DNA from 2 places in the Stenotrophomonas sp. 62841_Sma genome. Region 2 is predicted to be linked to the other one. Evidence: predicted binding sites of a transcription regulator. Region 2 holds the regulator's gene; the other holds the start of a gene.

Region 1 (16,089 bases), 2.0 Mb from region 2:
CGCGCAGCTGGGCCTGGCGGCGCAGCGACGAGGTGCCAACCCGCGCACCGATCGGCAGCGCATCCAGCGAGGCGTACAGGTTGGAGACGAAACCATCGGCCGGATCGTGGCGGGTCAGCATCGCCGGCAGCGCGAAGGGTTCATCCAGTTCCATCGGCACATCCTTCAGCGAATGCACGGCGCAGTCGGCCTCGCCACGCAGCATGGCCAGCTCCAGTTCCTTCAGGAACAGGCCCTTGCCACCGATGGCGGCCAGCGAGCGGTCCAGCACCTCGTCACCGCGGGTGCTCATCGGCACCAGTTCCACATGCAGGCCGGGGTGGGCCTGGCGCAGGCGATCGGCGACGTGTTCGCTCTGCCAGAGGGCGAGCGGGCTCTTGCGGGTGGCGATGCGGACGGTTTCCATCCGGTCATTATCGCGCCTTCGGCGCGGATACGGCCAACGGCGGAGCCCCTCGTGGCTGGTGGGGGGTACGGTTGAAGCAACAGCCGTGCTTGGCCGGGCGGGATGGACCACGCAGGGGACGCTGCAAGTACGTCCATGTAAGCTCGGTCGCCGCATCCATGCGGCTCACGCCCCTGCGCAGCCCACCCCGCCCGTCCTATGACAGTTTCCGTGCGCGCCAGCCACGGAAGATCAAAAGAAAAGCAGAGCAACAGCGGGTCGCTTCGCTCTGAGTCGAGCATGGCTTGTATGTTCCTCCCGGCTCCTACGCGGTATGTAGGAGCCAGGGTGGAGGGACCGTCAAGCATGCATCTGCGGATACTAGCCGACAGACGAGTCGAGCGATCCCCATCCCGCACACGAACGTCGATAAAGGATCGTACGGCCCCCAAAGGGGATCGTCGATGTAGGCAAGCTAACGTCGGTGCGGTACCACCCCAGCCCCTTAAAGATAGCTGGGAGCCGTACAAATGTCTGATTCTCTCGATATTGGCGTGGACGTGGACTCCAAGGAGTTCGTGCCGGCAGTGGCCGACCGCAAGGCCGGCGACAGGATCGCCAACACCCAGGCCGGCATAGCCAAGTGGCTCAACACCTTGCCCCAGCGATGTCGGATTGGCATGGAGGCGACGGGGCGGTACTACGAGTTGTTGGCTCGGATGGCTGGCCAGGCAGGCCACGTTGTCTATGTGATCAATCCACGTCTGATCAAGTACTACGGCCGGGCGACGGGCTCGCGTGGCAAGACGGACGCCATGGACGCCGAAGCGATCGCCCGGTACGTGAAGAAGGAGAACGATCGCCTGCGTGAATACGTACCGCGTACCGACGAGCAGCAGCAGATGCACGATTTGCTGCGCAAGCGGCAGACGCTGGTAAAGACACGCGCGCGCCTGGAGCAATCCTTCGGGGTAAGCAAAAGTGCCCCCGGGGAGCTGTCAGATCTGTTCTGCGCTCTGGCTGGGACGCTGTCCGAGCTGGAAAGCGAACTGCAGCGCTTGGGTCGCGATGGAGAGCATGGCACGCTCTACAAGCGCCTGTTGACCATCCCTGGTATCGGCCCCGCCGTCGCCGCTCACCTGATTTACTACATGACGCGCTGGCCGTTGGCCAACGCCAACGCGTGGATCGCCTGCACCGGCCTGGATCCCCGGCCTAACGAGTCTGGCGGAAGAACGGGACGGCGTCGGCTGTCCAAACAGGGCGCGCCAGTGCTGCGCCAGATGCTCTACATGGCCGCCATGGGGCTCAAGCGGTGTCGTCGGGGGCAACCGCTCTACGACGAGCTGTCAAAACGCGGTCACCCCAGCACCGCCGTCTTCAACATCCTGGCCAGAAAGCTGGCCAGGATCGCCTGGGGTGTCTTCAAAAGCGGCCGGGACTTCGATCCGGCCATGCTGAAGGTGGGTCAAGCCTGCTTCCAGCAGGCTTGACCACGAACATAGGATCTCGACTCTATATTTCCCTCCCCACCCGATAACAACAATGCTTTTGCTGTCCGATGCAGTGGAGAACGAGAGGGTTGGGCCGGGGTGGGGTGGCGGGACCGTTGGCGCCATGGGCCCGAGGCATGCCTCGGGCGGGTTGGGCAGGACGCCCAACCCCGGTCTTGCTGTGTGCGCAGGATTGCGCACACGAGCAAGGCGCCATCGAGCTTACAGGGATGTACTTGCAGCGTGTCCCGCCACCCCACCCCGGCCCGACCCAGCACGTAGAAATACCGAGCCATGACCCGCTGTTGCTGTTGCTGTTGCTGTTGCTGTTGCTGTTGATCTTGATGTTGATCTGTAAGCAGTCGCGGCCGCAGGCCGCGCGGAACACTCACAGATGCCGCAGTTCCTGCTTCAGCGTCGCCACGCAGCGGCGGCTGACTTCCAGCGGTTGCTTGCCATGGCGCAACATCGCCTGCACCTGCCCACCCGTGCCACGACGCAGCTCCACCAGCTCATGGCGCGCCACCAGGCAGTTGCGATGGATGCGGATGAAGCGGCTGGCGAACTCTTCCTCCAGCGACTTCAACGATTCCTCGATCAGGTCTTCGCCGCGCGCGTGGTGCACCACCACGTACTTCTCTTCGGCCTGCAGGTAATGGATGTCGTCCAGCGGAATCAAGCGCAGGCTGCCGCGCAGGCGCGCGCACAGCATGCTGCGCGCCTGTTGCCCGCGGTGGTCCTGTGGCTGACCATCGCGGCCGGCCAGGAACGTGCGCGCGCGCGCGATGGCCGCGGCCAGACGCTCGGCACGTACCGGCTTCATCAGGTAATCAATCGCGGCCGCCTCGAACGCCGACAGCGCATGCGCATCGTAAGCGGTGCAGAACACCACCGCCGGCCGTGGCTCGAAGCTGGCCAGGTGGCGGGCGGCTTCCAGGCCATCCAGCCCGGGCATGGCGATATCCAGCAGGACCAGGTCCGGCTGCAGCTCCGCGCACGCGTGCAGGGCCTGCTCGCCGTTGCCGGCTTCGGCCACCACATCCACGCCGTCCTGCGCGGCCAACAGGCTGCGCAGGCGCTCACGCGCCAGCGGTTCGTCATCGGCGATGACTACCCTCACGATCGCTCCCTCACTGGATCGGCACTGTCACCTGGCAGGCATAGTAGCCCTCGCTCCAGCCAGCCGTCATCCGCGCGGCGCTGCCGAAGCGCCAGGCCAGCCGATGGCCGATGCTGTGCTGGGCATGGCCGGCACCGCGCGCCAGGGCCAGCCCGGGGGCCTGCGGGTCGGGCGCCGGATTGCGCACGCAGATCTGCAGTTCATTGCCCTGGCGCATCAGCTGCAGCTCGATGGTGCCACCCTCGGGCAGCCGCGAGATGCCATGCAGCACGGCGTTCTCCACCAGTGGCTGCAGTACCAGGCGAGGCAGGGGAAGATCCCAGGGCAGCGGTTCGTCGCGCTGCCAGCGCACCTGCAGGCGCTCGCCCAGGCGCAGTGATTCGATCGACAGGTAGCGCTCGGCCAGCTCGCATTCGTCACGCAGGGTGGAATCACCCTCGCCCGCCCCCAGCGCGGCACGGAACAGATCGGACAGGTCCAGCACCGCACGCTCGGCCACGACCGGGTCGCGATGCAGCAGGCTGGCGATCAGGTTCATGCTGTTGAACAGGAAATGCGGGCGGATCCGCGCCTGCAGGGCATCGGCCTGTGCGCGTGCGTTGGCCTGTACCTGCGCGGCCCAGCGATCACTCACATAGAAGTAGCGCAGGGCCAAGGCAGTGATCAGCGCCGTCGTCGCCGCGCTGCCCAGCGTGAAGCGCCAGAAGCTGATGCCGCGGGCGAAGCTGTCGCCAAGCACCGCGTACAGGGCATGCACGATGCCCGCGCAGACCACCGCGATCAGCGTCGCCAGTGCGATGGCCGAGACCGCCCCCAGAACCTGTGGCAACCTCGACAACGCGTTCCGCAGCAGGCACAGGCTGGCCGTTACGGCCAGCGCCAGCCACAACGCGAAACCACTGGCCGACAGCAGTTCGCCCACAGTCCAGTGGCGGCTGCCATCCGGGGCCAGGGCCAGCACCACCACCACCAGTTCGGCCAGGCCGAGCATCGCCGCCAGCCGCGGCAGGCGGCACAGTTCCGGCATCCAGGGCGGGGCGCTGGCCGGCGGCATGGGTCAGGCAGCGCCCAGGCGTTCCTGCAACCAGTCACCGAGCGCCTGGATCTCTTCGGCGCAGACCTGGTGGGCCATCGGGTAACTGTGCCATTCCACCTCCAGGCCCAGCGCCTGCAGTGCCTGCGCACTGTGTGCGGCCACCGCCTGCGGAATCACCGGATCGCTGCTGCCATGGGCCATGAACACCGGCACCTGCACGGCGCCTTCAGCGCGCTTTGCGCCGTCGGCTTCGGGCAGGTAGGTGGACAGCGCGATCAGGCCGGCCAGCGGCGCAGTGCGTGACAGCGCGGCGGTCAGGATGATCGCGCCCCCCTGCGAGAAACCGGCCAGGAAGATCTTCTCCGGCGCGATGCCACGCTCGATCTCGCGCGCGATCAGCGCATCCAGCTGCACCACCGATTCCTGCACGCCCACCATGTCGGCGCGCGATCGGAAATCCATGCCGACGATGTCGTACCAGCCGCGCATCGGCACGCCGTTGTTGATCGTGATCGGCCGCACCGGTGCATGCGGGAACACGAAGCGCAGCGCCGGCCAATGCGGACGCACCAGCTCCGGCACGATCGGCGCGAAGTCGTGGCCATCGGCACCGAGGCCGTGCAGCCAGATCACCGACCACTGCGGCGAGGCGCCGGTCTCCTGTTCCACCGTTTGCAGCATGATGCGGCTCCTTCAAGTTCGAGCCGCATTATGCCGCTGCCGCGGGACGATCAGTACAGCGGCGGTTGTTCGGCCGCTTCCCGGCGCAGCTGCGCGGCACGTACCAGCACCGGCGGCGGGATGTTCTCCTCGGGGATATCAAGCAGGCCAAGACGGTGCAGGAAGGCGCCGGGGCCACGCGAAGACGTCAGCGCCACCACCGGTACCGCCAGCACCATGCCGATCACCACCGGCGCCATCCACGCGGCCAGCGATGGCGACACGGCCCAGGCCAGCATGCCCATGAAGGCGCCGAACACCCCCAGCCCACCGTAGCCACGGATCAGCGCCAGCCACGAAATGCCACCATCGTCACGCTGCTGCGCGTCCCAGCCCGAATCGCGGCCGGACAGTACTTCGGCCACGCCGCGCGACTGCACGTACATCACCACCGGCGCCATCAACGCGGCCAATACGGTTTCCACCAGCATCGAGACGAACGCGCGCAGGGCACCGCCACACCCGCGGCGGTCGACCGGGTCCAGCAGCATCGCCAGGTAACCCAGCACCTTGGGCAGCAGCAGCACCGCCATGGTCGCCGCGAACAGGCGCACCACCTGTTCCTCGTCCTGGGCCCGCCAGTACACGCTGGGCGACAGGTGCAGCAGGGCGTTGAAGTCGATGCCTTCCTGGAACAGCGGGATGGCGATGCCGATCAGCATCAGCATCGCCCACATCGGCGCGGTGAAGTAATGACCGATGCCGATCAGCATGTGCATGCGGCTGATCCAGTGCAGGCCACGGCTGCCGACCACCTTGCCGTGCTGCAGGTTGCCCTGGCACCAGCGGCGGTCGCGCACCAGCAGGTCGGTCAGGGTCGGCGGACCTTCTTCATAGCTGCCGCCCAGGTACGGCACCATGTGCGCGGCCCAGCCGCCACGACGCATCAGCGCCGCTTCGACGAAGTCATGGCTGAGCACGTGGCCACCGAACGGCTTGCGCCCCGGCAGCGCCGGCAGCCCGGCCTGATCGGCGAAGGCGCGGGTGCGGATGATGGCGTTGTGGCCCCAGTAATTGCTCTCGGCACCGTGCCACCAGGCCACGCCACGGGCGATCACCGGACCGTACACACGGCCGCCGAACTGCTGCATGCGCGCGAACAGGGTGCGCCCGCCGATCACCGACGGCAGGGTCTGGATCAGGCCGACGTCGGCGTTGTGCTCCATGCCCGCGACCAGGCGCACGATGCTGTCGCCGGTCATCAGGCTGTCGGCGTCGAGGATCAGCATCTGCGGGTAGGCACCGCCGAAGCGGCGGACCCAGTCGGCGATGTTGCCGGCCTTGCGCCCGCTGTTGTCGCCACGGCGGCGGTAGAACAGCCGCGCCTGGCCATCGGGCACGCGCTCGCGCAGTTCGGCGAACACCTGCTCCTCGGCCCGTGCGATGTCTTCGCGCCGGGTATCACTGAGCACGAAAAAGTCGAACCGGTCGAGCTGGCCGGTGGCGGCCACCGACTCGTAGATCGCCTGCAGGCCGGCCAGCAGCCGGCGCGGATCTTCGTTGTAGGTCGGCATCAGCAGCGCGGTGCGGCTGTGCACTGTCGGCAGTGGCTTGTCCGGGTCGATGCCGAGGCGATACCCCCGGTCGAACACGGCAGTCAGGAAGCCGGCCACGGCGCTGGCGAAAGACAGCGCGATCCAGGCGAACAGGCCGACAAACAGCACCAGCAGGCAGGCCTCGAGCACGCTGATGCCATTGGCCGACAGCACCCGCCACATCATCCGGGTAGCGATGGCGGTCATCGCCAGCGTGCCGCCGAAGATATAGAACCGGCGCAGGCCGATCAGCCGCGGCGAGGTGCGGTGGCGGCGAACCTTCAGTTGGCCTTCGCGCAGGGTCTGCTCGGGCATCTGCAACGGCGATTCGGCCGGCAGCAGCGTCCAGCCGGCATCAAGCCGGGACGTATCTGCTTCCGCATGGATGGTCTGCACCTCCATTGCCGCCTACTCCGCGCAGTCGGCACGGCCGGCCATCCCGGCCGGGCTGCATGCACCAAGGTTCCCGGCGCGCTTTCCCGGCGCCCGCACTTGTCCTGGCTGCGTCGGCGTCACGCCACGCAGTCGCTGTCTGTCACTACCGGAACCCACACGATCTCCAACGGGGCGGAATCGAAAATGCGGCTCAGTCTAGGGCGCCGGATGTAAGCCGAGTGCGAAGGTCTACGCCGGGATTTATCCCCATTCAGCAAACAGCAGGCGAGTGCCGGGGCAGGGGAACGGATGTCACTTGGTCGCCCCAGGTACTGGATCGTAACAAACGCGAACGGTTATCATTTCATTAACCAGGCAGGTCACCGTCTTCCGCACGGCCGAGACCCACCCAGCTGCGCCGGTTCCAACCCAGCGCCCAACGACCCATGGAAGGGGGCTGCCTGCTGTCTGCGTGCGCCTGCTGCTTCCACCGGGTCCCCCTCCTCCGATGGAAGCCGTCATGTCCCTGTCGTTCCGTACCCCTTCCGCGCGCCTGCCGCGCACCCGCCTGGCCTGCGCTCTGGCCACCGCCTGCCTGCTGGCCCTGCCCGGCCTGGCCGCCGCAGAGGCCAGCGCCGATGCCTCCACCAAGGATCTGGATACCGTGGTGGTCACCGCCTCGGGCAACCAGCAATGGATCAAGGATGCACCGGCCAGCATCAGCGTGATCAGCCGTGAGGACATCGAGCGCCAGCCGGTGCACGACCTGGCCACCCTGCTCAGCCGCGTGCCGGGCGTGACCGGTGGCCTCAGCGCGGTCGGCGAGCAGTCCAAGATCAAGCTGCGTGGCATGCCGTCCAATTACACGCTGGTGCTGGTGGACGGCAAGCGCATGGGCAGCTCGGCCTCGACCAACTACCGTCCCGACCTCGGCCGCCAGGATCTGAACTGGATCTCGCCCGACCAGATCGAACGCATCGAGGTGGTGCGCGGACCAATGTCGTCGCTGTACGGCTCCGACGCCATGGGCGGCGTGATCAACATCATCACCAAGCGCATCGGTGATGACTGGAACGGCAGCGCCACCCACAGCTATACCCGCCCGGGTGATGGCAAGCGCGGTGATACCCAGCAGATCGGTGCGACGTTCTCCGGTCCGCTCGGCGAGCGCTTCGGCCTGCGCATCGGTGCCAACAGCATGCGCCGCGACTCCGACCGCTCCAACGGTGGTGTCTATGGCAATGCCTACGCCGGCGAGAAGGACCGCAATGTCGACGCGCTGCTGCAGTGGAAGCTCAGCGATGCGCAGGAACTGTCGCTGGAAGCCGGCCACGGCGTGCAGCAGGCCTTCATCGACGCGTCGCTGGAAAAGCAGGACGAAGGCGCCTGGGGTGCCAGCGAACTCAAGCGCAGCTCGCTGGCGCTCAACCACGATGGCAAGTGGAGCTTCGGCAACTCGAAGCTCAGCGCCTACTGGACCGAGTACAAGAACGACATCGGCGCCACCGGCCGCTCCGAGGCGACCGATACGATCATCGAAGGCAGCCTGACCACGCCGTTCACCCTGGGCGTTGAACACCAGTTCGCCGTCGGTGGCCAGTGGAAGCGCCAGGAACTGACCAATACCGATACCATCGGCCGCGCGCCGATCGACTATGCCGGCAATGCCGTCAGCGGCTCCAACCTGGAAGTGGATACCTGGGCACTGTTCGTTGAGGACGAACTGAAGCTGCACCGCACGCTGGCGCTGACCCTGGGCGCACGCCTGGACCACCATGAGAAGTTCGGCAGCCACGTCAGCCCGCGTGCGTACCTGGTCTGGCACCCGGCCGAACAGTGGACGATCCGCGGTGGCGTCTCCAAGGGCTTCCGCGCGCCCAGCCTGACCGAGAATTCGGCCACCGCGGCCACCCAGTCCGGCGGCCGCGGCTGCACCTCGCTGATTCCGCTGGGCTATACCCGTGGCGGCTGCTACATGGCCGGCAACCCGGACCTGGACCCGGAAACCAGCACCAACCGCGAGATCGGCATCAGCTTCGACAACGACCTGCTCGATGCCGGCCTGACCTATTTCCATACCGACTTCAAGAACAAGATCGAATACGCGCCGCTGGGCGAGTTCAACGGCATCTGGTGGACGCGCATGAGCAACGTGCAGCGCGCGCGTACCAGCGGCATGGAAGGCAACCTGAACTTCCGCTTCGGCGAGCAGTGGCGCTGGCGCACCTCGGCCACCTGGATGAAGGAAGCCAAGAACCTGACCACCGGCAGGAACCTGATCGATACGCCGGAGTTTTCCGGCTATTCGTCGCTGGACTGGACGCCCAATACGGTGTTTTCCAGCAGCCTGTCGGCGCAGTACACCGGCAAGCAGACCGGTACCGCCACGACCTTCCTCAAGGCCTACACCCTGTATGACCTGACCGCTGCCTGGAACGTCAACGAGGTGCTGACCCTGCGCGGCGGTGTCAGCAACCTAGCCGACAAGAAGCTGTATGCGGAAGGCTCCACCGACTACTTCGTGGCCGGGCGCAGCTACTTCATGAGCATGACCGCGCGGTTCTGACCGGCGGCGCGCGCCGCGATCGCGCTGGCAGCACGCCAGCGCGATCGGCGGTGTTGCGGATTACTCGCTTTCCAGCGCGGCCGCAGCCGCGTTCTGCGTAGCGGCCGTGCGTGCACGGTCCATCGCTACCGCCAGTTGCTGGCGTGCGAGCAGTTGTTGTGCCTGCACCACTTCAGGTGTCGGCAGGAGCACCGGTCCCGGTGCGTTTTCCGGTATAGCAGGTGTGGTCATGCAACCTCCATGGACATCCCGCCGCCGCCCGGGTTCAGCTGGGGCGGCAGCGGAACTGCGCACCCTATCCTAAAAACAAGGCGGATGGGTGACGGTGCGGCGCCCCGCCGCAGGCCTGCACATGCCGGGCGCGTCACATTTTTGACGGTTGAGGGTAGTTTCCTGAACCGTCGGCCTCGTATCATGTAACCGTTTTCCTACAAGGACGTAATCGTCAATGAACACCGTCGACCTCTCCCGCTTCAGCCCGAAGTGGCAGTTCCGCTTCAATTTCTTCCAGCAGCACGGCGCTCCGAAGGAGCCGCGCTTCAAGGAAGCCTGGAAGGCGCTGTCCTTCGGCGACCGCCTCAAGATCAACATCAACTTCTTCGCCTTCTTCTTCGGCTTCATCTACCTGTTCATTCTGGGCATGTGGCGCAAGGCGCTGGTGGTGATCGGCATCGGCCTCGTGCTGGGCATCGTGTCCCTGCTCCTGCCGGACATCATCGCGCGCCCGCTGTTCATCGCCATGAACTTCCTGGTTGCCGCCAGCACCAACTACAGCTACTACCTGGAGCAGGTGAAGGGCAAAGCCAGCTGGAATCCCTTCGAAGGCATGTTCTGACGCGATGCTGCCGCCGCACTCCGGCCTGGCATAGCATCAAGCAGAAATGAAGACGCCCGGCCTTGGCCGGGCGTCTTCATGTGCGCGCAACAGGATCAGGCCGCGCGGCGGACCGTAGCCACCGGCTCGGCCTGCAGGCGGAAGCGCGAGACCGCCACCGCCAGCTGCTCGGCCTGTTCTTCCATCGCACGCGCGGCGGCACTGGCCTCTTCCACCAGTGCGGCGTTCTGCTGGGTGGTCTCGTCCATCTGCACCACGGTCTGGTTGACCTGCTCGATGCCCGCCGACTGCTCGCGCGAGGCTGCCGAGATCTCGGCCATGATCTCGTTCACTCGGCCGACCTGGCCGACGATTTCCTGCATGGTGCGGCCCGCGCCGTGCACCAGCTGCGCACCGGCACCGACCTGCGCCACCGAGGCGTCGATCAGCTCCTTGATCTCCTTGGCCGCGCCTGCCGAGCGCTGGGCCAGCGCACGCACTTCGCTGGCGACCACGGCGAATCCGCGGCCCTGTTCGCCGGCACGCGCCGCTTCCACCGCCGCGTTCAACGCCAGGATGTTGGTCTGGAACGCGATGCCATCGATTACCGAAATGATCTCGGCAATGCGCTGCGAGGAGGCCTCGATCTGTTCCATGGTCTGCACCACCTGGCTGACCACCTGCCCGCCTTCGCTGGCCACGCCCGCTGCGGAGCCGGCCAGGGTGTTGGCCTGCAGCGCGTGGTCGGCATTCTGGCGCACCGTGGAGGTCAGCTCTTCCATCGAGGCCGCGGTCTCTTCCAGGTTCGCCGCCTGCTGCTCGGTGCGGCGCGACAGGTCACTGTTGCCGGCGGCAATCTCACCCGCCGCCAGGCGGATGCTGGCCGCCGACTGCTGGATCTGGCCAACGATCTGGGTCAGCTGCTGCACGGTGCTGTTGGCATCGTCGCGCATCACTGCGAACACCCCGTGGAAGTCGCCCTGCATGCGCGCGCTGAGGTCGCCTGCGGCAATCGCGCGCAGCAGCGTCGACAGCGCCGCCAGGTTGTGGTCGCTGACCTGCATCATGGTGTTCAGGGTCTCCACCATGCGGCGGAAGTCGTGGTCGAAACGCAGCGTGTCGCCGCGCACCGCAAAATCGCCGGCGGCGGCGGCAGCGGCCAGCTGCTGGATCTGATCGTTGATCGCAGCCAGGTTGCTCTTGGTAGTGGCCATTGCAGCGGTGAACACCGCCTTCTCGCCCGGCAGCGCTTCCATGTCCACGCTCAGGTCACCCACCGCATAGCGTTGCATCACGTCGACCAGGCGCTGGGTGACGGCGTTGCTGGAGGCCACCAGCTTGTTGCTGTCAGCCACCATCCGGCCGTACTCACCCGGGAACGCCGAGGCGTCCATGCGGTAGCTGATTTCACCGGCGCCATGGCGACGCGCCATTTCCGCCTGCGCCGCCATCACCGACTGCAGCTGCCCCCGCATGCCCTGCATCGCGTCCAGCAGGCGGCCCACTTCGTCGTTGCTGCGTGCCGGCAGGGTGCTGTCCAGCTTGCCCGCGGCGACGTCGCCGGCCACGCGCACGGCTTCGGCCAGTGGGCGGATCGCCAACCGGCGCAGCAGCACATAGACACCGGCACTCAGCGTCAGCGCGGCCACCACACCAACCAGCAGGGTCAGCCACAGCAGCTGGCGCGCCTCGGCCACGATCACCGCGTGCGGCATCACCACACCCAGTGCAAAGCGCTGCGGCGCATCGCCCACACGCAGCGGCACGTATACGCGCACGTTGCCGGCGGCATCCGGAGTGAAGGCTTCGAACCGGCGGTCGGCGGCGATGTCTGCCAGCATGCTGCGGGTCAATGCGTCGCCACGTGGCTTGCCGATTTCGGCGGCATTGGCCGAGGCCAGCACCACGCCATTCGGCGAGAGCAGTTCGACGCGCCCGGCGCCCATCGGCTTCAGCGTGGCCAGGTGCTTCTGCAGCGCCGCCAGCGAGAAGTCCACAGTGAATACACCGAGGAACCGGCCGTTTTCGATGATCGGCGTGCTCAGCGTGCTCATCAGCACCTGCTGGCCACCGATGTCGTAGGCGTAGGGCTCGCTTACCTTCGCCAGCTTGTCGCGGCTGGGCACCATGTACCAGTCACCGGAGCCACTGGCCGTCTCGGTGTAATCGGTCATCGTCGACTGCTGCGGCTTGCCATCGTGCCAGGCCCAGTAGCTCATGTAACGACCGGTGGCATCGTGCGCTTCAGTGTTGACGAACTCGGCATCCTTGCCATCGAAGGCGTCGGCCTCCCACATGGTGCTCTTGCCCAGCCACTCGGGGTGGGTGCGCAGCTGCTCTCCCAGCACGGCAGCCAGGCTGGCACGGTCCGGAACATCGCCGCGCGCGCGCTGGGCGAGCACGGCCTCGACCATGGCGTCGTTGCTGGCAAAGGCGGTGCCCAGATCGGCCGCGACCTGGCGGGCTTCGGCGGTGGCTTCGCTGGCCATGGTCTGGCGCGAGGCGTCGATCAGGCTGGCGCTGGCCTGGCGGTAGATCAGGAACGCAGTCAGGCCGAAGCACAGCAGCGCGATCGCAGCGGTGCCCAGCATCAGCTTGTGGGCGATGCTGCCCGGGCGGCGGGCAGCGGCGGAACGGGGAGAAGGCATGGAAGGATCCGCAAGGCAGTTCAGGACGACCGGCACCGCGAGGGCACCGCGCAGGTGCGCGATCCGTCGCGCAGGCCACCGGCCGCCGGGACACGCCCGGCGCTGGAAGCGCACCGGGTTAGCGGCCGCCTGCGAACGAGGTTGAGGCGGTCCATCTGCACATTCCTGAACCTGCTCAGGGTCGGGTCAGGAACCCGCCCGGCTGCCGCCCTATTCGGCCACGCGGTCCTTGATCCATTCGGCCCGCGGCAGCACCTCGATGCTGCCAACCGCGTACTGCTGCAGCACGTCGTCCGGGCCGAAGCGCGGCTGCCAGCCCAATGTGCGGCGCATCAGTGCACTGTCGTAGACGCGGTCAATGCTAAGCGGCAGCGGCCAGCCACGGCGCTCGAACTCGGCCAGCAACTGCGGGGCGCGGCGGGCCAGCACCCTGCGCGGCTGGGTCGCCAGTTCCAGGCAATCCTCGCGCAGGAACGGCGTCGGTGCGCAGGCAATGTAGCGTGCGAAGGCAGCGCCCTCATCGTGCAGCAGCGCGGCATGTGCGCTGGCCACGTCGCGCGCGTCGATGCCGCGGTGCAGGCGGAACATCGCCATCCGCTCCGGTGGCTCGGGGAAACAGCGGGCCATGCGCAGCACGCGCACGCTGAAGCCCGGCGCCGCAGCGGCTTCAGCCAACGCCTCGGCCTGCAGCTTGCTGCGATGGTAGATGGTGCGTGGCAGCGGCTCGGTATCTTCATCGATCCAGCGGCAACCGCCCGCCACCACCGCATGGCCATACAGCGCCGTGGTGCTGGTCAGCACGAAGCGGCGTGCACCGGCCTCGCGGGCAGCCTGCAACAGGTGTGCGGTCGCCTCCACATTGATCTGCTGGAATACCGCATCCGGCACCAGGCCGACATGGGGTGCGTGCAGGGCCGCGGTATGGATCACCGCGTCGACGCCCTGCACTGCCCGCTTCACGGCCTGACGATCGGTGACATCGGCAATGATGCGGGTGGTAGCGAATGGGCTGCGATCCAGCCCCACCACTTCGTGGGCCGCCGCCAGCGCGCCGAAGATCGCACGCCCGATCCGCCCGGAACTGCCGGTCAACAGAATCTTCATTGAGTCCATTCACTCGAAGCGCCCGGGAACTACCGGGATGCATCGATTCTAGGCACGCTGCATGTCGTCTGCGATAGGGCGCGGTTGCAATTGTGCGTTCATTCTGGCGATGCCGATCGGGCCAGCAGCTGCCGGGCGACGAACAGCGGATCGTCACCGCCTGCTGCATCAGGCGTGACGCCGGTGCGTTCCCAGTTGGTTCCGGTACGGAGGTTGATCGGCTGCCGGTTGGGAATGCTGATCTGATAGCCATCCGGCAGCAGCACAGGATCATCGAACATATGTGCCGCACCGCCACTTCGACTACCAACGACACGTGCCCGCCCCTGCGCCTGCAGCGAGTACGCGACGAATTCGGCGGCCGACCCGGTGCGGCGGTCGATCAGCACCACCAGCGGCTTCAGGTACAGCCCCAGGCTCGCCGGTGGCAACGGTACCGGACGGCGCTGGCCACGGCGTTGCAGTGACTGCACCTGGGTGATCTCCGCCGCCAGCAGGGTCCGCACCAGCAGGTCCGCACTGCCGTCATCGCCACCACCGTTCTGGCGCAGGTCCAGCACCAGGCCATCGGTGTCGGCCAGCAGGGTGAAGGCTGCGGCCAGCTTCGGCCGGGCCAGATCGAGCGGATAGAAGGTGCTCAGGCGCAGGTAACCGATGTTGCCTTCCAGCACCCGCACCTCGCGCACGCCCGCACCATTGCTGCGCGCGTCTGCGCGCCAGGCCATCAGCCAGTCGTCCTGGCCGGCGCGGGCATCCACCCGCTCGACATGGAAGTGGCCATCGAACACGTCCAGATCCTGGTTCAAGCGTGCGCTGAACGCCTTGGGGTCCGCGCAGCTGTCCACATAGCGCTGCTGGGTGGACCAGCCGCGCACGGCCTCGGCAATGTGCGCGCCTTCGGCCACGTCCAGGTACTGCGCCTGTATCGCCGTGGCCGCCGCCTGCAGCACCGCGTCCTGGGCCGGGCAGGACGCCGCCAGCAGCGCGCCCAGCATCCACGAAACCGCCATGACCGCACCCCATGTTGATGATATGTAAGTGCTTATATATCATCGCCACCATGGATCTCCAACATGCCACCCTGGGAACACTGCTGCGGGCCCTGCTCGACCAGCTGGACCCGGCGGTCGAGCAGGCCTACCGCGACCTGAAGCTGGACTACCGGCCGCGCTACACCCCGGTGCTGCGCACGCTGATGGCGCAGGGACCCTGCCGCATCAAGGATCTCGCACTGGCCTGCGGGCTCAGCCATTCGGCGCTCAGCCAGACGGTTTCAGCAATGGTGCGCGACGGCTGGCTGCACGCTGCGGTCGGTGAAGACAGCCGCGAGCGCATCCTGCAGCTGAGCCCGCGCGCGTTGCAGGCGTTGCCGGCGCTGCAGGCGCAGTGGCAGGCCACGGCACGCGCGGCGCGCAGCCTCGATGCCGATCTTGGACAGTCATTGGAGCAGGTGCTGCGCGACGCACTGCAGGCGCTTGAACAGCGGCCGTTCGCGCAGCGACTGCGCGGCACGCCCCAACGCTGAGGCGCTTACTGCTCGGCCGCCATCTCGATTTCGCTGAGGAACGTCCAGCTGCCATTGGCCAACCGCAGCTCCAGCGTGCGGCACTGCGCGGCCAGCGGCGCGGCGTTGCCCAGCACGTATTCCTCTTCGGTCGAACCGCTCAGTCCGGCCTGGGGGAATGGCGCCGACAGCACACCGATCTTCACCGCAGCGGCGCCCGGCTCGGCACACATCACCTCCACAGCTGTCGGCCTGACGATGCCCCACGCCGGGCGGGTCATCGTATGCAGGCCGATCCAGTCCACCCGCCGGCGCTGGCCCAGGTCGATGGTGATGCTGGCGTTGCCATGCACGCCTACCCAGCCTGCATCCATCGGGTTGCGCGGATCCCCCACCCGACGATCGAACAGCTCGTGGCCACTGCTGTCCGGATAGTTCGCATCCGGTACCACGCTGTAGCTGTACGTGGTCTGCACCGGATCGACGAGGTAGGACGCGCCGAGCCCATACAGCCCGCGATAGGTGTTCATCATCCGCGACGATTCGGCATAGCCCTGGCCGGGGCCGACCACCTCGGACATGTGGTACTGGTTGAGCCAGGCAACGCGCTTGCCGGCCGAACGCGCACTCCACAACTGCTGGTTGATGCGCTGCACCGACGCGGAGCGATAGGCACCGGACAATCCGTTGCCGGTTTCCAGGAACAAGGGACTGCCATGGTTGAACAGTTCGATGTCGGCCCACAGGCCGCTGGCCCCCAGCGCCGCCGACAGCGCCTCGTAATACGCC
Region 2 (16,089 bases):
GTGCCGATGCCGGAGATGAAGCGGGTATCGACGGCGGCGCCGAATTCCGGGGTCGGGCGGATCTGCTCGGCCGACAGCGGGATCACGTCCGAGACGCTGTCGACGACGATGCCGACCACGCGGTCGTCGACGTTCAGCACGATCATCACGGTGAAGGCGTCGTAGCGGGCATCGTCCAGGCGCAGCTTCAGGCGCAGGTCGATCACCGGGACGATGGTGCCGCGCAGGTTGATCACGCCCTTGATGTAGTCCGGTGCATCCGGGACCCGGGTCACCGCGTCATAGCCGCGGATTTCCTGGACCTTGAGGATGTCCACGCCGTAGTGCTCGGCACCGAGGGTGAAGCTGAGGAATTCGCCACCGGCGCTGGCGGCGGAGCTGGTCTTGTCGTTCATCGAGGGGTCCTGGTTCTGCCGGAAGTCCCGGTGTCAGGCTCGATATCGGCCCCTCGTCGGGGGACTTTAGGTGCCGGGGGAAGGCATCCACGCATGGCGTGGATCTACCGGGGAAGATGGGGGCATCCGCGCATGGCGTGGATCTACACGGGAAGCGGTAGTGCCGGCCGCTGGCCGGCAACCTGGCAACAATGTGGATGCGGCCATTGCCGGCCAGCGGCCGGCACTACCGGTCGGGAGGCCTTACAGCTCGCCGTTGCGGCGCGCCTTGCGCTGGCGGTCGATGCGGAAGATGTAGCGCTGGATGGCACTGTCGGCGCCACGCGGCAGGATGTCGAAGCGCATGCCCACGCGCTTGATCTCGATGCCATTGGGTTGGCGCTGCGGCAGCAGGTTGCAGACGACCAGCTCGATCTCCAGGTCGGGGCCGTCGGGCAGCGACAGCATCGCCGGGTAGCGCTTCTGCAGGCTGAACACCGCGCAGTCGGTAGGTACGGCCACCGCCAGGCCGCCGCCACTGATGTCCACCACCCGCATCGACAGCGCTTCGGCACGGCTCTCGCCGGCGGGGATCAGCAGCTGGGGCGAATCGGTGACTGGCGTCTCCAGCCGGTACATCTCACGTCGCTGCAGATGGACCAGTTCGTCCGGCAGAGGGGCACGGAAGGCGACGTGGCCGTCGTTGTCCACACGTTGCAGTGCCTGCAGGCGGAACCGCACCAGCACGCGTTCGAGCTGGGCAAAGCACAGCAGATGGTCGGCCTGTTCGGCGGCGCGGTTGGACGCCTCCTGCGGGCTGCCATCGAGCAGCAGGGTGTCGTCGTCCTCGTCGAGTTCAAGCAGCGCGGTCGGGAACGAGCGGTCGCGGCCGTCGATATGCGCATTGATCAGTGATCGCTGGTCGATCAGCGATCGCAACAGCTGCCGCAGCTGGCGCGGATTACGGACCAGGAAACGTTCGTCAGCGGCATCAGCCGCGTGGACATCATGCACTGCAGTGTCGTTGCCGTCGGACATGGAATCTACGGTCAGGGGCGGGCGCCAGCACGCGTTGGCGCGAGGCTCGATGGGGATATCGGCCACTGTGCCCGATTATGAAGTGAGAATTGCATCACTTTCCATGCGTCAGGGGTCGGATCCCTTTCCCGAAGGAAAGGGATCCGACCCCGGGTACATCAGAACTCCTGCCAGTCGCCGTCTGCGGCCAGCGCCGGCTGGGCCGTCGCCGTGCGCAGCGTACGCGCCGGGACCGGCTTTGCGGCCGGTGCGGCGGCTGCGACCTGGCGCGGTACCGGTGCCGCCAGCGGGCGTGCCGGGATGGCCGTCGTGCCCTGTGATGCCAGCCGGAAGCGGGCCACGGCTTCACCCAGCTGCACGGCCTGGTCTTCCATTGCACGTGCGGCAGCGGTGGCTTCTTCCACCAGCGCAGCATTCTGCTGGGTGGTCTCGTCCATCTGCACCACGGTCTGGTTGACCTGCTCGATGCCGGCACTCTGTTCCTGCGACGCTGCGGAGATCTCGGCCATGATGTCGGTCACGCGCTGCACCGAGGCGACGATCTCGCCCATGGTGCTGCCGGCCTGGTGCACCAGGCTGGAGCCTTCGGCGACCTTGCCGACGGAGTCGTCGATCAGGCCCTTGATCTCCTTGGCGGCCGCAGCCGAGCGCTGGGCGAGGGTGCGCACTTCGCTGGCGACCACGGCGAAGCCACGGCCCTGTTCACCTGCGCGGGCAGCTTCCACTGCAGCATTCAACGCCAGGATGTTGGTCTGGAAGGCGATTCCGTCGATGACCGAGATGATCTCAGCGATCTTCTTCGACGAGGCTTCGATGGCCGACATGGTCGTGACCACCTGGCCGACCACTTCACCGCCCTGCGAGGCGACGCCATGTGCGCCTATGGCGAGCTGATTGGCCTGGCGGGCGTGCTCGGCGTTCTGGCGCACGGTGGAGGTCAGTTCCTCCATCGACGCGGCGGTTTCTTCCAGATTGGCGGCCTGCTGCTCGGTGCGGCGCGACAGATCGCTGTTGCCCGACGCGATCTCGCCAGCGGCGAGGGTGATGCTGGACGCGCTGGCCTGGATCTGGCCGACGATCTGCGTCAGCTGCGCGACGGTGGTGTTGGCGTCGTCACGCATGCGTGCGAACACGCCGTTGAACTGGCCGTCCATGCGCGCGGTCAGGTCGCCGGCGGCGATCGACTGCAGCAGCTGCGAGAGCTGGCCGAGGTTGCCGTCGGCGACCTGCATCATGCTGTTGAGCTGCTCGATCATCACGCGGAAATCGTGATCGAAACGCTGCGCATCACCGCGCTGGCTGAAGTCGCCGGCGGCAGCCGCCGAGGCCAGCTGCTGGATCTGCGTGTTGATGGCCAGCAGGCTGGCCTTGGCCGCATCCATCGACTCGTGCAGGATCGCGCGGCTGCCGGGCAGGCGGCGTGCGTCCGGAGCGAGGTTGCCGGTGGCGTACTGGTTGAGCACGTCGATGGCATCGCGGATCGCGTCGAGATGTTCGAAAATGACCGTGTTGATACCGCTGGCCAGCTGCCCATAGACGCCCGGGAAGTCTTCCGGAATGCGGTGGCTGATGTCTGGACCGGCGTGCATCTGCGCCATCAGCTGGGTCTGCTCGGAGAAGCGGCGCAGCATCGCGGTCATTTCGGTAGTGGCGGCCAGCATCTTGCCGGCTTCGTCCTTGCTGGTGGCCTGGGTGCTGACGCTGAGATCGCCACGGGCAACGGCCTGGATCGCGTGCACGGCCTTGCCGAGCGGGCCGGTGACGGCGCGCGAGATGACCGTCGCCAGCGCGGCCGCCACCAACGACAGCAGCACGATGCAGCCGATGATGGCGATCATGCTGGCGCGGTGGGTGGCATTTGCATCGGCGATCTTGGCATCCATCAGGCCGGCGATATGGGTGCCGAGGGTCTTCATCGCAGCGAACAGGTCACGGCGGGCCGGGCGCGACTGTTCGTCGGAGATCTGCCGCGCCAAGGTGCCGTCGCCTGCCGCGACGGCTTCGCGCATGGCCTTGTTGGCAGCGAAGTAGCGGTCCAGCTGCACGTTTGCCGCAGCGTACAGCTCGCGCTCCTTGGCCAGGGCTGGCAGTGCCGAGTAGGCGGCCAGTTCGTCATGTACGGCCTTGGCGGTGCCGTCCATGCGCTTGTAGTAGTCGGCCACCTTGTCAGGCTGGTCGAGCATGCTCAACAGAGCCAGCTCGTAGGTGCGGAACTCGCCGAGTTGCGAGCGCGCCTCGCCGAGATGCTGCACCGAGGGAATATCGTTGCTGGCCATCTCGCCCAGTTGCTTGTTGGCCTCGTTGAGCCGCAGCAGTGCGAATGCGCCGAGGACGAGGGTCATCAAGGTGGTGAGGGTGAACCCCACGGCCAGCTTGCGGGCGATGGGCAGATCGTGGAACCACTTCATGCAGGGTGCTCCAGGTGGGCAGGGCGCCGGCGTCGTTGCGTCGGCTGGGGGTGGTTGCAGAGCGAACGGTGGTGCCCGGTGGGGGTTCGGTGACGGCCGTCAAAGCGAAATAGCGGCGCAGTTCGGATGGACTTTATGGACGCAGATCACATTCGGTTGCGTAGGGATGACGTCGCGAAAGTGGTGCCATGACAGGGCTTTCGCTTGAGCGGCAAGGTTGCGCCCGAAACCTTCGTGCAGACGGAGTTCACGGTATGCCTGGCGAAGCGAGCGCGGTCAGATCGTGGCCGTGCGCGCAAACAAAAACCGCCGCCCCGAAGGGCGGCGGTTCAGTACACGCATGCAGTATGGGTCAGGCGGCCTGCGGCATCCGCAGCGAACGCACCAGACCGCCGATGTCGACGATCAGGGCCACGCGGCCATCGCCAAGGATGGTGGCACCGGATACCCCGCCGATGCGGCGGTAGTTGTTCTCGATGTTCTTCACCACCACCTGCTGCTGACCGACCAGCTCGTCCACTTCCAGCGCAATCTTCTGGCCATCGCCTTCGACCACCACCACCAGCGATTCGCTGCCCGGTGCGCGGTTGCCGTAGCCGTAGTACTCGCTCAGCGACAGGATCGGCAGATACTCGCCACGCACGCGCAGCACGCGGCCTTCGCCGGCCATGCTGCGGATGTCCTCGGCCTGCGGCTGCAGGGCCTCAAGCACATAAGCCAGCGGCAGGATCAGGGTTTCACCGGCCACCGCCACGGTCATGCCGTCGAGGATAGCCAGGGTCAGCGGCAGCCGGATCAGCGTGCGGGTGCCAGCGCCGAGGCTGCTTTCGATCTGGACCTCGCCCCCCAGCGCCTGGATGTTGCGGCGGACCACGTCCATGCCAACGCCACGGCCGGACAGGTCGGTGACTGCATCGGCGGTGGAGAAGCCCGGCTGGAAAATCAGGTCCCAGACCTGCGAATCGGTCGGGTTGTCCGGCACCGCCAGGCCGCGTTCGGTGGCCTTGGCCAGGATCTTGGCACGGTCCAGGCCGCGGCCGTCGTCGCTGACTTCGATGACGATATGGCCACCCTGATGCGAGGCTGCCAGGGTGATCGTGCCGGTCTCGTCCTTGCCCGCACCGCGACGTACGTCGGGCATTTCCAGACCGTGGTCGATCGAGTTGCGCACCAGGTGCACCAGCGGATCGGCGATCTTTTCGATCAGGCCCTTGTCCAGTTCGGTGCCTTCGCCGACGGTGCGCAGGCGTACCTGCTTGCCGAGGCGGCTGGACAGGTCGCGGACCAGACGCGGGAAGCGGCGGAACACCGCATCGACCGGCAGCATGCGCACGCCGATCACCGCTTCCTGCAGGTCGCGGGTGTTGCGTTCAAGCTGGTCCAGGCCGGCGAACAGGCTCTCGGCGTGGACCGGGTCCAGCGCGTGCGAGACCTGCTTGAGCATGGCCTGGGTGATGACCAGTTCGCCGACCAGGTTGATCAGTGCATCGACCTTGTCGACGCTGACCCGGATCGAGGTTTCGGCTTCCTGGCCGCCAGCGCTGCTGGCAGCGGCGGCGGGTGCCGCCGGTACAACGGCAGCCGGTGTGGAAGGGGCGGGTGTAGCAGGTGCCTCGGTGGCCAGGCTCGGCGGCGCAGCCGGACGGATGTCCAGTTCGCAGTCGTCCAGCACCCAGGCGAAGGTGTCTTCGATCTTGCTGCGCGGCACCTTGCCGACCAGGCCGAGATCCCACGCCAGGTGGGCCTCGAGCGGGTCGAGCTGGGCGAAGCCGGGCAGGCGTTCCATGCGCGCGGCGACCTGCAGCGAACCCAGGTGCTCAAGTTCGCGGATGATGCGCAGCGGGTCGTTGCCGCTCATGAACAGCGATGGCGCCGGGGTGAAGCCGATCTGCCAGGCTTCCGGCGTATCGTCCACCTTGGCTGCGGCGGCCGCGGGGGCGCTCGCTGCGGCCTCGCCGGAAAGAACCGCCTCCAGGCGCGCCTTCACCGCAGCAACTGCGGCGGGATCGGCGGCCTGGCCGTGTTCGGCTTCGCGCAGCAGGGCGCGCAGCACGTCCACCGAGGACAGCATGGCGTCGACGGCATGGCCTTCCAGCGCCCGCTTGCCGGCACGCAGCTCATCGAGCAGCGTTTCCAGCACATGGGTCAGGCCGGCGATCGCATCGAAGCCGAAGGTGCCGGCGCCGCCCTTGATCGAGTGGGCGGCGCGGAACACCGAATTGATGATCTCCGCGTCCTGCTGCCCCGATTCCAGGGCCAGCAGGCCAGCCTCCATCGCGTCGAGGCCTTCGCGGCTCTCCTCGAAGAAGGTGGCGTGGAAGCGTTGCAGGTCCATGCTCATGGCAGTGGTGGTCCGGAAGCGAAGAGGGGGAGCGGTGGCGGGCGATCAGCCCAGCACTTTCTGCACGGTGGCGACCAGCTGTTCCGGATTGAACGGCTTGACCAGCCAGCCGGTGGCACCGGCGGCCTTGCCTTCGGACTTCTTGTCGGCGGCCGATTCGGTGGTCAGCATCAGCAGCGGCGTGAACTTGTAGTCCGGCAACTGGCGCAGTTCGCGGATCAGCGCGATGCCGTCCATGTTCGGCATGTTGACGTCGGTGACCACCGCATTGAAGCGCTGGCCCTTGGCGCGACCGAGCGCGACCGCGCCGTCTTCAGCTTCTTCGACGGCAAAACCGGCCGAGGTGAGGGCGAAGGACACCATCTGGCGCATTGACGCCGAATCGTCCACCACCAAGATACGTGCGCTCATGCAGCGTTCTCCACAGATTTCAGGTTGTCATGGGTTACGTCCAGGCCCAGGGCCTGGGTGACGCCCAGCAGGCGCGCGGCGTCACGGAAGGTTGCAGTGCAACCGTGGAAGCCGGTGCCGAGGCCTGCCTCGCGGCGGGCCTGCACGAACGCACACAGCACCTGCACGGCGGCTGTGTGGATGCGGGCGACCTGGCTGGCATCCAGGGTCAGCTCGCCTGCCTGCGCCACCAGCGGGGCGAGGCGGTTCTTGAGCTCGGTGGTGCTCTCGATGCCGAGATCCCCACCCAGTTCGACAGTGCTCATCGTTGCTCCGGACAAACGGTTCCGTGATCCATAACGGCACCCCGGCGGGGTTCTTTAGGGGAATCGACGCGGTGCGTCGATGCGGGCGCTGTTGAAAAGGGGACGGAGGGGATTAAGTCGCAACTGGCTCGGCGCTTTGCGCCGATGCGGTGCCTGTCGGGGACGCAAGGCGTTGATCCGTTGGATCAATACCTTACGTCCCCACTGCGTGGTCGCGGTTGCCGAGGGTGGCTGCGGGAGCGCCTGGTCGATTGCGACTTAATCCCCTCCGTCCCCATTTTTCGTTCAACTCAACAACCGGGTGGCATCCAGCAGGATCATCGGGCGCTGGCTGACCCGGGCGACGCCACGGAACAGGTCGTTGGAGATCTGGCAGATGCGCGCGGTATCGGGCGGTTCGATCTGCGAATCGGTGAGGTTGGCGACATCTTCCACTGCCGACACGCGAAGGCCGATGGTCTCGCCGTCTTCCTCCAGCACCACGATGCGGGTCTGTGAGTCGTCTTCGGCGGCTGCGGCGCCCAGGTGCAGGCCAAGGTCCATCACCGGTACCACCTGGCCACGCAGGTTCATGATGCCCAGCATGGCCGGCGCAGTGCCGCGCAACGGCAGCAGCGGCACCGGCAGCACCACTTCCTGCACCTTCAGTAGTTCCAGTGCATAGGCCTGGGTGCCGCAGCGCAGGCGCAGCCAGCGCGAGGTGCGCTCGCCGGCGCGTCGGTTCTGTGGATGCGGGCTGCTGGCGGGCCGATGTGCCTGTGCCTGCAGCTCCTGCCAGCTGCTCGGGCGGTGGCCTGCTGGCGCGTCCACGGCCACGCGCGGGGGCGGCGCGGCATCGGTGCGCGCAACTGGAGCGGGTGCTGCGACCACGGCCGCTGGTGGCGCAGGAACGTCCTCGCCGCCGGCAGCGGCCTCGAACGCGGCCTCCAGACCGGGGCTGTCGGTGTGGGCGAGTCGATGGCTGTCGGCCGGATCGGTCTCGTAGATCACTTCGTCCGGCAGGTCGTCCCATGTAGGTTCCGGGCCGGACTTGGCGGTGGCGGGAGCAGGGGCCGTCTCGTGGATCACCTCGTCAGGCAGGTCATCCCAGGTCGGTTCGCGCTCGGGGGCGGCGACAGGCATTGCGGCGGCCTCGAAGGCGGCCTCCAGTGCTGCGTCGTCCTCTGCCGCGGCAGCAGCAACAGTCTCCGTTTCGTAGATCACTTCGGCGGGCAGATCGTCCCAGGTGGGCTCGCGCTCAGCCGTTGCGGCCGCGTCGAAGGCGGCTTCGAGTGCGGCGTTGTCGACGGCAGGCGCAGCGGCGACGGTCTCGGTTTCGTAGATCACCTCGGCCGGCAGGTCATCCCAGGTCGGCTCGCGTTCGGCGTCGGCTGCAATTGCTGGGCACGCTTCGTCGCTCGCCGGCGGCGGTGCAGCCGGTGGTGCCACGGCGATCGCTTCGCCCAGCAGTTCGTCCAGGTAGTCGTCCAGTACACCGGTGCTGTTCATGCGGCCTGCTCCAGGGCGCGGGCATCCTCGCCGAGGATCCAGTTCAGCGCGCGGCGATAGGCGGCCAGGCCGCGGCCCGGGTAATCCTCACCAACGCTCGGCAGGGTAAGGCCGGCGGCGTTGCTGATGCGGGTGTCGATCGGAATCGCGTCTTCCCACACACGGGTGCCGTGACGATCCTGCATCGTGCGCAGCGACTCGTTGCCGGCGCGGGTGCGGCGGTCGAACAGGGTCGGCAGGATCGAGATCGGCAGCGGGCGGCGGCGCGAGCGTTCGACCATCTCGCCGGTGCGGACCATGCCATCCAGGCCATGCAGGGCCAGCGGCTCGGCCTGGGTGGGGATGATCAGGCGATCGGCTGCGGCCAGCGCATTGATCATCAACAGGCCGAGGGTGGGGGCGCAGTCCAGCAGGATGTAGTCGTGCTGGCCCTGGTGGCGCGCAAGCGCATTCTGCAGTGCCAGGCCAAGGCCAGGCTGGTTGGCGCTGCGGCGTTCCAGCGTGGCCAGCGCGGACTGTGCGCAGACATAGTCCAGGCCATGGATGCTGCTGGCATGGCACAGGCTGGAAAGATCGGCGGGCGGGGCGCCGAACAGCTCCAGCACGCCAGCCGGCGGCGGGTCCACCGGTACGCCGAACGCGCGGCTGAGCGAGGCGTGCGGATCGAGGTCGATCAGCAGCACGCGATGGCCAAGTGCGGCCAGTCCGCGGCCGAGGGCGAGGGTGGTGGTGGTCTTGCCGACTCCGCCCTTCTGGTTGGCGACTGCCCAGATGCGCATCGGATTACTCCTTCATTGCCGGGGGAACGGCGGCGCCGACGCGGCTGCCAGCCGGCACCGGCGGCAACTTCACCGGTGCGATGGGGGAGGTGGGGGCGGTAGCCGGAGTTGCCGCGGCTTGTTCGGTATCGGTGTTCCGGGTGGCACCGGTGGCTGCGTTCAGGCGCTGGCCGAGCGGGTCCACCGAGTGCGAGGTGTCGGCCAGGATGATGACCATCACCCGGCGGTTGCGGTTGCGGCCCTGCGCGCTGTCGTTCTCTTCGCGCGGGCGGAACTGGCCGTAGCCGACCATCGCCAGCCGCGACGGCTGCACGCCCTGGTCGGCGAACAGGTGCACCACGCTGGCCGCGCGCCCGGCCGACAGTTCCCAGTTCGACGGGAAGGTGGCGGTGGCGATCGGTACGTTGTCGGTGTGGCCTTCCACGCGCACGCTGTTGGGTACGTCGCGCAGGACCTCGGCCAGGCTGGCCAGGGTCTGCCGCGCATGCACGTCCAGCGCGGCCGAACCGGTGGGGAACAGGATGTCGCTGTTGATCTCGACTTCGATCCACAGCTCGGTGCGGCGCACGCTGATCATGCCGCGGTCGATCAGCGGCGCGAGCGCGGCGGTGAGGCGGTCGGCGATGCTGTTGAGCTGGCGCTCGGCGCGCGCGATCTGCTCCTGGTTGTGCACCGAAACAGGCATGCGCATCTGCGAGGCCATCGACGGCAGCAGGGTCGGGTCGTGCGACGGCGCAGGCGCCGAGGGCCCGATCTTGGTGCCGGACTTGATCACCGAGGGGCTGTCCCAGCCGCCACCCTGCACCTGCTTGTTACCCACCTGTACCGGATTGATGGTGCGCGGCGCGCCCCCGAAGGCATCGGTCAGCGCGTCGGCCATGATCCGGTACTTGCCTTCGTTCACCGAGGAAATCGCGTACATGACCACGAAGAAGGCGAGCAGCAGCGTCATCAGGTCGGCATAGGGGATCGCCCATGCTTCGTGGTTGGCGTGCTCTTCGTGGTGCTTGCGGCGGGCCATGTCAGTGCAGGAAGCCGGAGAGGTTGGTTTCGATGTTGCGCGGGTTTTCGCCCTGGGCGATCGAGATCAGGCCTTCGATGACCATTTCGCGGTCGCGGGTGTTGTGCGAGATCACACTCTTGAGCTTGGCGGCCACCGGCAGGAACAGCAGGTTGGCCGAGGCGATGCCGTAGATGGTGGCGGTGAACGCTGCGGCGATGCCGTGGCCGAGCTTGCTCGGGTCGGCCAGGTTCTTCATCACCGCGATCAGGCCAAGCACGGCACCGATGATGCCCAGTGTCGGTGCATAGATGCCCATCGCTTCGAAGACCTTGGCACCGGCCTGGTCCTGGTGTTCCTGGCTGCCCAGTTCGATTTCCAGCATGTGCCGCATCGATTCGGGTTCGACGCCGTCCACCAGCAGCTGCAGGCCCTTGCGCAGGAACGGGTCCTGCTGTGCTTCCACCTGCGATTCCAGGCCCAGCAGGCCCTGGCGGCGGGCGATGTTGCTCCACTCGACGATCTGCTGGATCAGTTCGCGGCGATCGCTGTGCGGCGGGCGCACGACCCAGCGCACGATCTTGAAGGCATGCTTGAACACCGCCGGCGAGGTATGCAGCAGGATCGCGGCGACGGTGCCGACGATGACGATCACGAACGCCGCAGGCGACCACAACGACGCCAGGCCGGCGCCCTTGAGGATGCTGCCGCCGACCAGCGAGGCCAGGGCGAGAAAGAGTCCAATGAGGCTGAGTCTATCCATGGTTCCGGTATCGGCGTGTATGAATGGGACTTGAGACACCGGTAGATCGCGTACAGACGGTGGTCACAGTTTTCGGGGCGCCGGGCATGGCCCGGCGGGGGTCATCGCAGCCCGTCCACGTCCAGGATCAGCGCCATGCGACCATCGCCGATCAAGGTTGCACCGGCATAACCGCGCAGGCCGCGCAGCGCTTTCGGCAGCGGCTTGATGACCACTTCCTCACGCCCGCGCACCTGGTCCACGACCAGCCCGAAGCGCGCTTCGCCGGCCTGCAGCACCACGATGGTCAGCAGCGACGAGGCGGCCGGCGTCACATCCAGCCACTGGCGCAGATCGACCAGCGGCAGCGTGTGCGAGCGGCGGTCGAGCACGGCACGGCCATCGAACCAGCCCAGCGAGGTGCGCGGCGCGTGCAGCACTTCCATCACGCGGGCCAGCGGCAGCGCATAGACGTCCTCGCCGGCCTGCACCAGCAGGGTCGGCAGGATCGCCAGGGTCAGCGGCACGCGGATCAGGAAGCGGCTGCCACGGCCCAGTTCCGACTGGATCTGGATCTGGCCGCTCAGTTCGCGGATGCGTGACTGCACCACGTCCATGCCGACGCCACGACCGGAGATGTCGGTGACCTGCTGCTTGGTCGAGAAGCCGGGCAGGAACACCAGGTGCAGGCACTCCTCGCTGCTCAGGCGCGCGGCGGCTTCCGGATCGATCAGGCCCTTCTCGCGCGCCTTGGCACGCAGCTTTTCTGGGTCGATGCCGGCGCCATCGTCCTGCACCTCGATGCTGACGTAGTCGCCTTCCTGCTGTGCCGACAGGCGCACATGGCCCATCCGTGGCTTGCCCTGTGCCTCGCGCAGGTCGGGCATTTCCACGCCATGGTCGATGGCGTTGCGGACCAGGTGCACCAGCGGGTCGGCCAGCGCTTCGACCAGGTTGCGGTCGAGCTCGGTCTCGGCGCCGATCAGTTCCAGGTCCACTTCCTTCTTCAGCGAGCGGGCGACGTCACGGGCAACCTTGGGGAAGCGCGAGAACACCTTGCCCACCGGCTGCATGCGGGTGCGCATCACTGCCGACTGCAGGCGGGCGGTGGCGATATCCAGAGTGGACACGGCCCGGTCCAGCTCTTCATCGCGCAGGCGTGCACGCAGGGTCTTGAGCCGATTGCGTGACAGCACCAGTTCGCCGATCAGGTTGACGATCGCGTCCAGGCGCTTGGTGTCCACGCGCACGGTATGTTCGGCCTCGGCCAGCGGCTTGGCGGCCGGCTTCGCCGCCGGTGCCGGTGCGGCGACCGGGCGCGGCGCTGCGATCGGTGCCGGTGCCACCACGGCCGCAGGCTTGGTGCCCGGTGCCGCGCCACCGTGCAGCTGGTCGAGCAGGGCTTCGAACTCGTCTTCGCTGATCAGTCCGTCGTCGGCCTTCTTCGCTGGCGCGACCGCGGTCGGCGCGTTGCCACCATGCAGCTGGTCGAGCAGAGCCTCGAATTCGTCGTCGGTGATCAGGTCGCTGCCACCCGCGGTGGGTGCGGCGGCGGCGGCGGGTGCAGCCACGCCACCGCCGTGCACGTCGAACTGTGCGATCAGGTCCGGCGGCGCATAGCCCGGCTCGGTGCCGGAGGAAACCGCGTCCAGCATCGACTGCAGGTAGTCCAGCGATTGCTGGGCCGCGTCGAAGTGGTGGGCCTGCAGCACGGCCTGGCCGGCACGTGCGGCGCCCAGCGCCTCTTCAGCGGCATGGCACAGCTCGACCATGGCGGTGACGCCGAGGAAGCCGGCGCCGCCTTTGAGCGTGTGGTAGCCGCGGAACACCGCGTTGAGCTGGTCGCTGTCCTGCGGTGCCTGCTCCAGCGACACCAGCTGTTCGCCGAGGCGATCCAGGATCTCCTGCGCCTCGATGATGAAATCGGCAGTGATGTCGTCGGATACCGCGCTCATGCTTACAGCCCCAGATCCGACAACAGGTCGTCGGCGTCGTTCTGCGAGACCGCGTGGCGGTCCAGTCCCTTCAGTGCCGGCCCGGCCAGTTCCGGGTCGGTGCGATGCTGTTCCGGCGGCAGGCCGAGCGCGCCGAAGCCTTCGTGCACGCGGCGGACGATGCCGACCACGCGACGGATGATCTGCCCGGTCAGGTCCTGGTAGCTCTGGGTCAGGGCGATCTCGGTCAGGTTGTGGCGGATGCGCTCGAGCTGCGCGTCCTGGCCCGGCTGCAGGCCTTCAGCGCGCAGCTGTTCGGTCAGGCTGCGGCATTCCTCGGCCAGGTCCAGGGTGCGGTGCGTCGCCTGTTCGGTCATCGCCACCACGTGGTCCAGTCGCGCGCAGGCGTCGTCCAGTTCGCCGGCTTCGCTCGGCACGGTCGGCAGTTCGCCCAGCGCCTGTCCCAGCTCGCGGGCCAGCCGCGAGAGGCCGCTCATCATCGGCTGCGTGCGCAGCGCGACCAGCCCATCGATGCGCTGCCGCCAGGCGGCCTCGTCACCGGACTCGAGTGCGTCCAGGGCCTCCTGCAGGCGCAGGGCGAGGGCGTTCTTGTCGACCGTGGTATCCATCAGGCGCTGGCCGCCAGGCGTTCGAAGATCTTGCCGAGCTTCTCTTCCAGCGTCTGCGCGGTGAATGGCTTGATGATGTAGCCGTTCACGCCGCTCTGGGCGGCTTCGATGATCTGCTCGCGCTTGGCTTCTGCGGTGACCATCAGCACCGGCAGGGTCTTCAGCTTGGCATCGGCACGGATGGCCTTGAGCAGCTCGATGCCGGTCATCACCGGCATGTTCCAGTCGGTGACCACGAAATCGAACGGCTGGCTCTGCAGCAGCGACAGCGCGGCATGCCCGTCCTCGGCTTCGGCGGTATTGGTGAAGCCCAGATCGCCCAGCAGGTTCTTGACGATTCGACGCATGGTCGAGAAGTCGTCGACGATCAGGATGCGCATGTTCTTGTTCAAAGCAGAATTCCTTTGTTGTTCATTCCGGACGGCCGGGGGCAGCCGCCTCGGGGATGTTCATTCTTCGAGGCCTGCGTCGGCAGCCTCGAACAGCTTCAGCCGGCCACGCAGGCGCAGTACCGCCTGGCCGTGGATCTGGCAGACCCGCGACTCGCTCACGCCGAGCACCGCGCCGATCTCCTTCAGGTTCAGTTCCTGCTCGTAGTACAGCGAGAGCACCAGTTGTTCGCGCTCGGGCAGGTGGCCGATGGCCTTGCCCAGCTCGCGACCGAACTCGCCGCGCTCCAGTACCTGCTGCGGGGTCGGCCCGCCCTGGGCGACGGTGTCCAGCTCGCCCTGGTCCTCGATGCGCGATTCCAGGCTCAGCACCTGGCCACGTGCAGCGTCTTCCATCAGCCGCAGGTACTCAGGCAGCGGCATCTCCATCGCGGCGGCCACTTCAGTGGCGCTGGCGGCACGGCCACTGCTCTGTTCCAGGCGGCGGATGGTGGCGGCGGCATCACGTGCACGGCGGTGCACCGAACGCGGGACCCAGTCACCACGGCGGATCTCGTCGATCATCGAACCACGGATGCGGATCGAGGCGTAGGTCTCGAAAGAAGCACCCTGGTCGGCGTCATAGCTGCGCGAGGCTTCGATCAGTCCCATCATGCCGGCCTGGATCAGGTCGTCGACCTCGACGCTGGCCGGCAGGCGCGCGGCCAGGTGGTGGGCGATGCGCCGCACCAGGTCCGAATGCTGGGCGATGACTTCGTTTGCCGCCGAGCGCTGCACTTCCCTGTACTGGGCTGCGCCTTTCATGCCGTCACCCCACGCTGCTTGAGGATGCGTTCGAGGAAGAACTCGACGCCGCCACGCGGTTCGGTCGGCGCCTGCCAGCGCGCGGTACGGCGCGCGATCTCGGTGATCGCCAGCGCCGCCGGGCTGGACGGATAGGCCTTCACCACCGGCTGCTGGCGCTGCACCGACAGGCGCAGCCAGTCATCCTGCGGCACGCAGCCGAGGTAGTTCAGCGAGACATCGGCAAGGAACTTCTCGCAGACGCGGGTCAGCTTCTCGTACAGCACGCGGCCCTCGTTGGGGTCGCGCACCATGTTGGCCACCACCTGGATGCGGTCCACGCCGCGCTCGCGCGACAGCACCTTGATCAGTGCGTAGGCGTCGGTGATCGAGGCCGGCTCGTCACAGACCACCACCACGGTGTCCTGTGCGGCCTGGCAGAAGGTCAGCACGCCATCGGTGATGCCCGCGGCAGTGTCCACCACCATGATGTCCAGCTCGCGCTCCAGCTCGGAGAACACGTTGACCAGGCCAACGTGCTCGGCCGGAGCCAGCTCGGCCATGTGGCGGCGGCCGGATGCGGCCGGGACCACCAGCACGCCGTTCGGGCCTTCGACGATGACGTCATCCAGCGTGCAGCGGCCGGCGACCAGGTCGGCCAGCGTAAAGGTGGGGTTCAGCCCCAGGATCACGTCGATGTTGGCCAGGCCGAGGTCGGCGTCCAGCAGCAGCGTGCGCTTGCCCATGCCAGCCAGTGCCACGGCCAGGTTGGCCGACACATTCGTCTTGCCCACGCCGCCCTTACCGCCAGTGACCGCAATGGTGCGCACAGGGCCGAGCGGCTCGCTGCGGGTGGCCGACAGCGGGAAGGTCTTGGTCAGCTTGGCGTACTCACGCGACGGCATGGTTCAACTCCGGGTTGCAGGGCATATCGGCCGCGCGGCGCAAATCTTCAAGGCGAAGTACAAGATTGGCTGCACTGGCCCGGTGCAGGTCCTCCGGGACGTCCTGGCCATCGGTCACCCAGGTGATCGGCAGGGCATGATCCACGGCCACCGACAGGGCGTTGCCGAAGCGGCCGGTCTCGTCCAGCTTGCTCAGTACCAGGCCCTGCAGGTTGGCGGCGCCGAAGCGGCGGACCACCTCGTCCATGTCGCCGAAGCTGGTGTTGGCCGGCAGCACCAGCAGGGTGCGGACCTGGCGCGCGGCACGCAGCCACTGCAGCTGGGCGGCCAGGGCGCGGTCGCGCGGGCCCAGGCCGGCGGTGTCGATCAGCACCAGCTTGTAGTCCTTCAGGCGTTCCAGCAGCTGGTCCAGGTCGGTGCCGCTGTTGGCCTCGTGCACCGCGATGCCGAGCTGGCGGCCGTAGCCGTACAGCTGCTCGCGGGCACCGATGCGGGTGGTGTCGGTGGTTACCAGGGCCACGTCACGCGGCGCGTGCTTCTCGGCGAAGCGCGAGGCCAGCTTG

The links. The regulator FliA, encoded in region 2, starts transcription of late flagellar genes. The targets are predictions, from matches to a motif close to TAAAGTTTNNCNNNCNNNGGCCGATAA.
Region 1: ACZK5G_RS19680 (methyl-accepting chemotaxis protein) is a predicted target of FliA. The motif match lies at 12,811-12,837, and genes of this name have one in related genera.

What each region holds. Positions count from the first base shown of each region.
Region 1 is NZ_CM151224.1:4,207,809-4,223,897, forward strand. It holds gene hemC (hydroxymethylbilane synthase) at 1-406, opposite strand, end outside; gene ACZK5G_RS19640 (IS110 family transposase) at 973-1,878, shown strand; gene ACZK5G_RS19645 (LytR/AlgR family response regulator transcription factor) at 2,267-2,998, opposite strand; gene ACZK5G_RS19650 (histidine kinase) at 3,009-4,052, opposite strand; gene ACZK5G_RS19655 (alpha/beta hydrolase) at 4,056-4,715, opposite strand; gene mdoH (glucans biosynthesis glucosyltransferase MdoH) at 4,766-6,691, opposite strand; gene ACZK5G_RS19665 (TonB-dependent receptor domain-containing protein) at 7,185-9,230, shown strand; gene ACZK5G_RS19670 (hypothetical protein) at 9,291-9,461, opposite strand; gene ACZK5G_RS19675 (DUF2628 domain-containing protein) at 9,679-10,065, shown strand; gene ACZK5G_RS19680 (methyl-accepting chemotaxis protein) at 10,161-12,692, opposite strand; gene ACZK5G_RS19685 (NAD-dependent epimerase/dehydratase family protein) at 12,903-13,796, opposite strand; gene ACZK5G_RS19690 (S41 family peptidase) at 13,895-14,806, opposite strand; gene ACZK5G_RS19695 (MarR family winged helix-turn-helix transcriptional regulator) at 14,857-15,321, shown strand; gene ACZK5G_RS19700 (DUF4434 domain-containing protein) at 15,327-16,089, opposite strand, start outside.
Region 2 is NZ_CM151224.1:2,230,358-2,246,446, forward strand. It holds gene ACZK5G_RS10390 (chemotaxis protein CheW) at 1-395, opposite strand, end outside; gene ACZK5G_RS10395 (flagellar brake protein) at 639-1,412, opposite strand; gene ACZK5G_RS10400 (methyl-accepting chemotaxis protein) at 1,571-3,820, opposite strand; gene ACZK5G_RS10405 (chemotaxis protein CheA) at 4,173-6,161, opposite strand; gene ACZK5G_RS10410 (response regulator) at 6,207-6,572, opposite strand; gene ACZK5G_RS10415 (STAS domain-containing protein) at 6,569-6,877, opposite strand; gene ACZK5G_RS10420 (chemotaxis protein CheW) at 7,163-8,365, opposite strand; gene ACZK5G_RS10425 (ParA family protein) at 8,362-9,144, opposite strand; gene motD (flagellar motor protein MotD) at 9,149-10,165, opposite strand; gene ACZK5G_RS10435 (flagellar motor protein) at 10,167-10,907, opposite strand; gene ACZK5G_RS10440 (chemotaxis protein CheA) at 11,009-12,841, opposite strand; gene ACZK5G_RS10445 (protein phosphatase CheZ) at 12,844-13,449, opposite strand; gene cheY (chemotaxis response regulator CheY) at 13,449-13,841, opposite strand; gene ACZK5G_RS10455 (RNA polymerase sigma factor FliA) at 13,899-14,642, opposite strand; gene ACZK5G_RS10460 (MinD/ParA family ATP-binding protein) at 14,639-15,526, opposite strand; gene flhF (flagellar biosynthesis protein FlhF) at 15,513-16,089, opposite strand, start outside.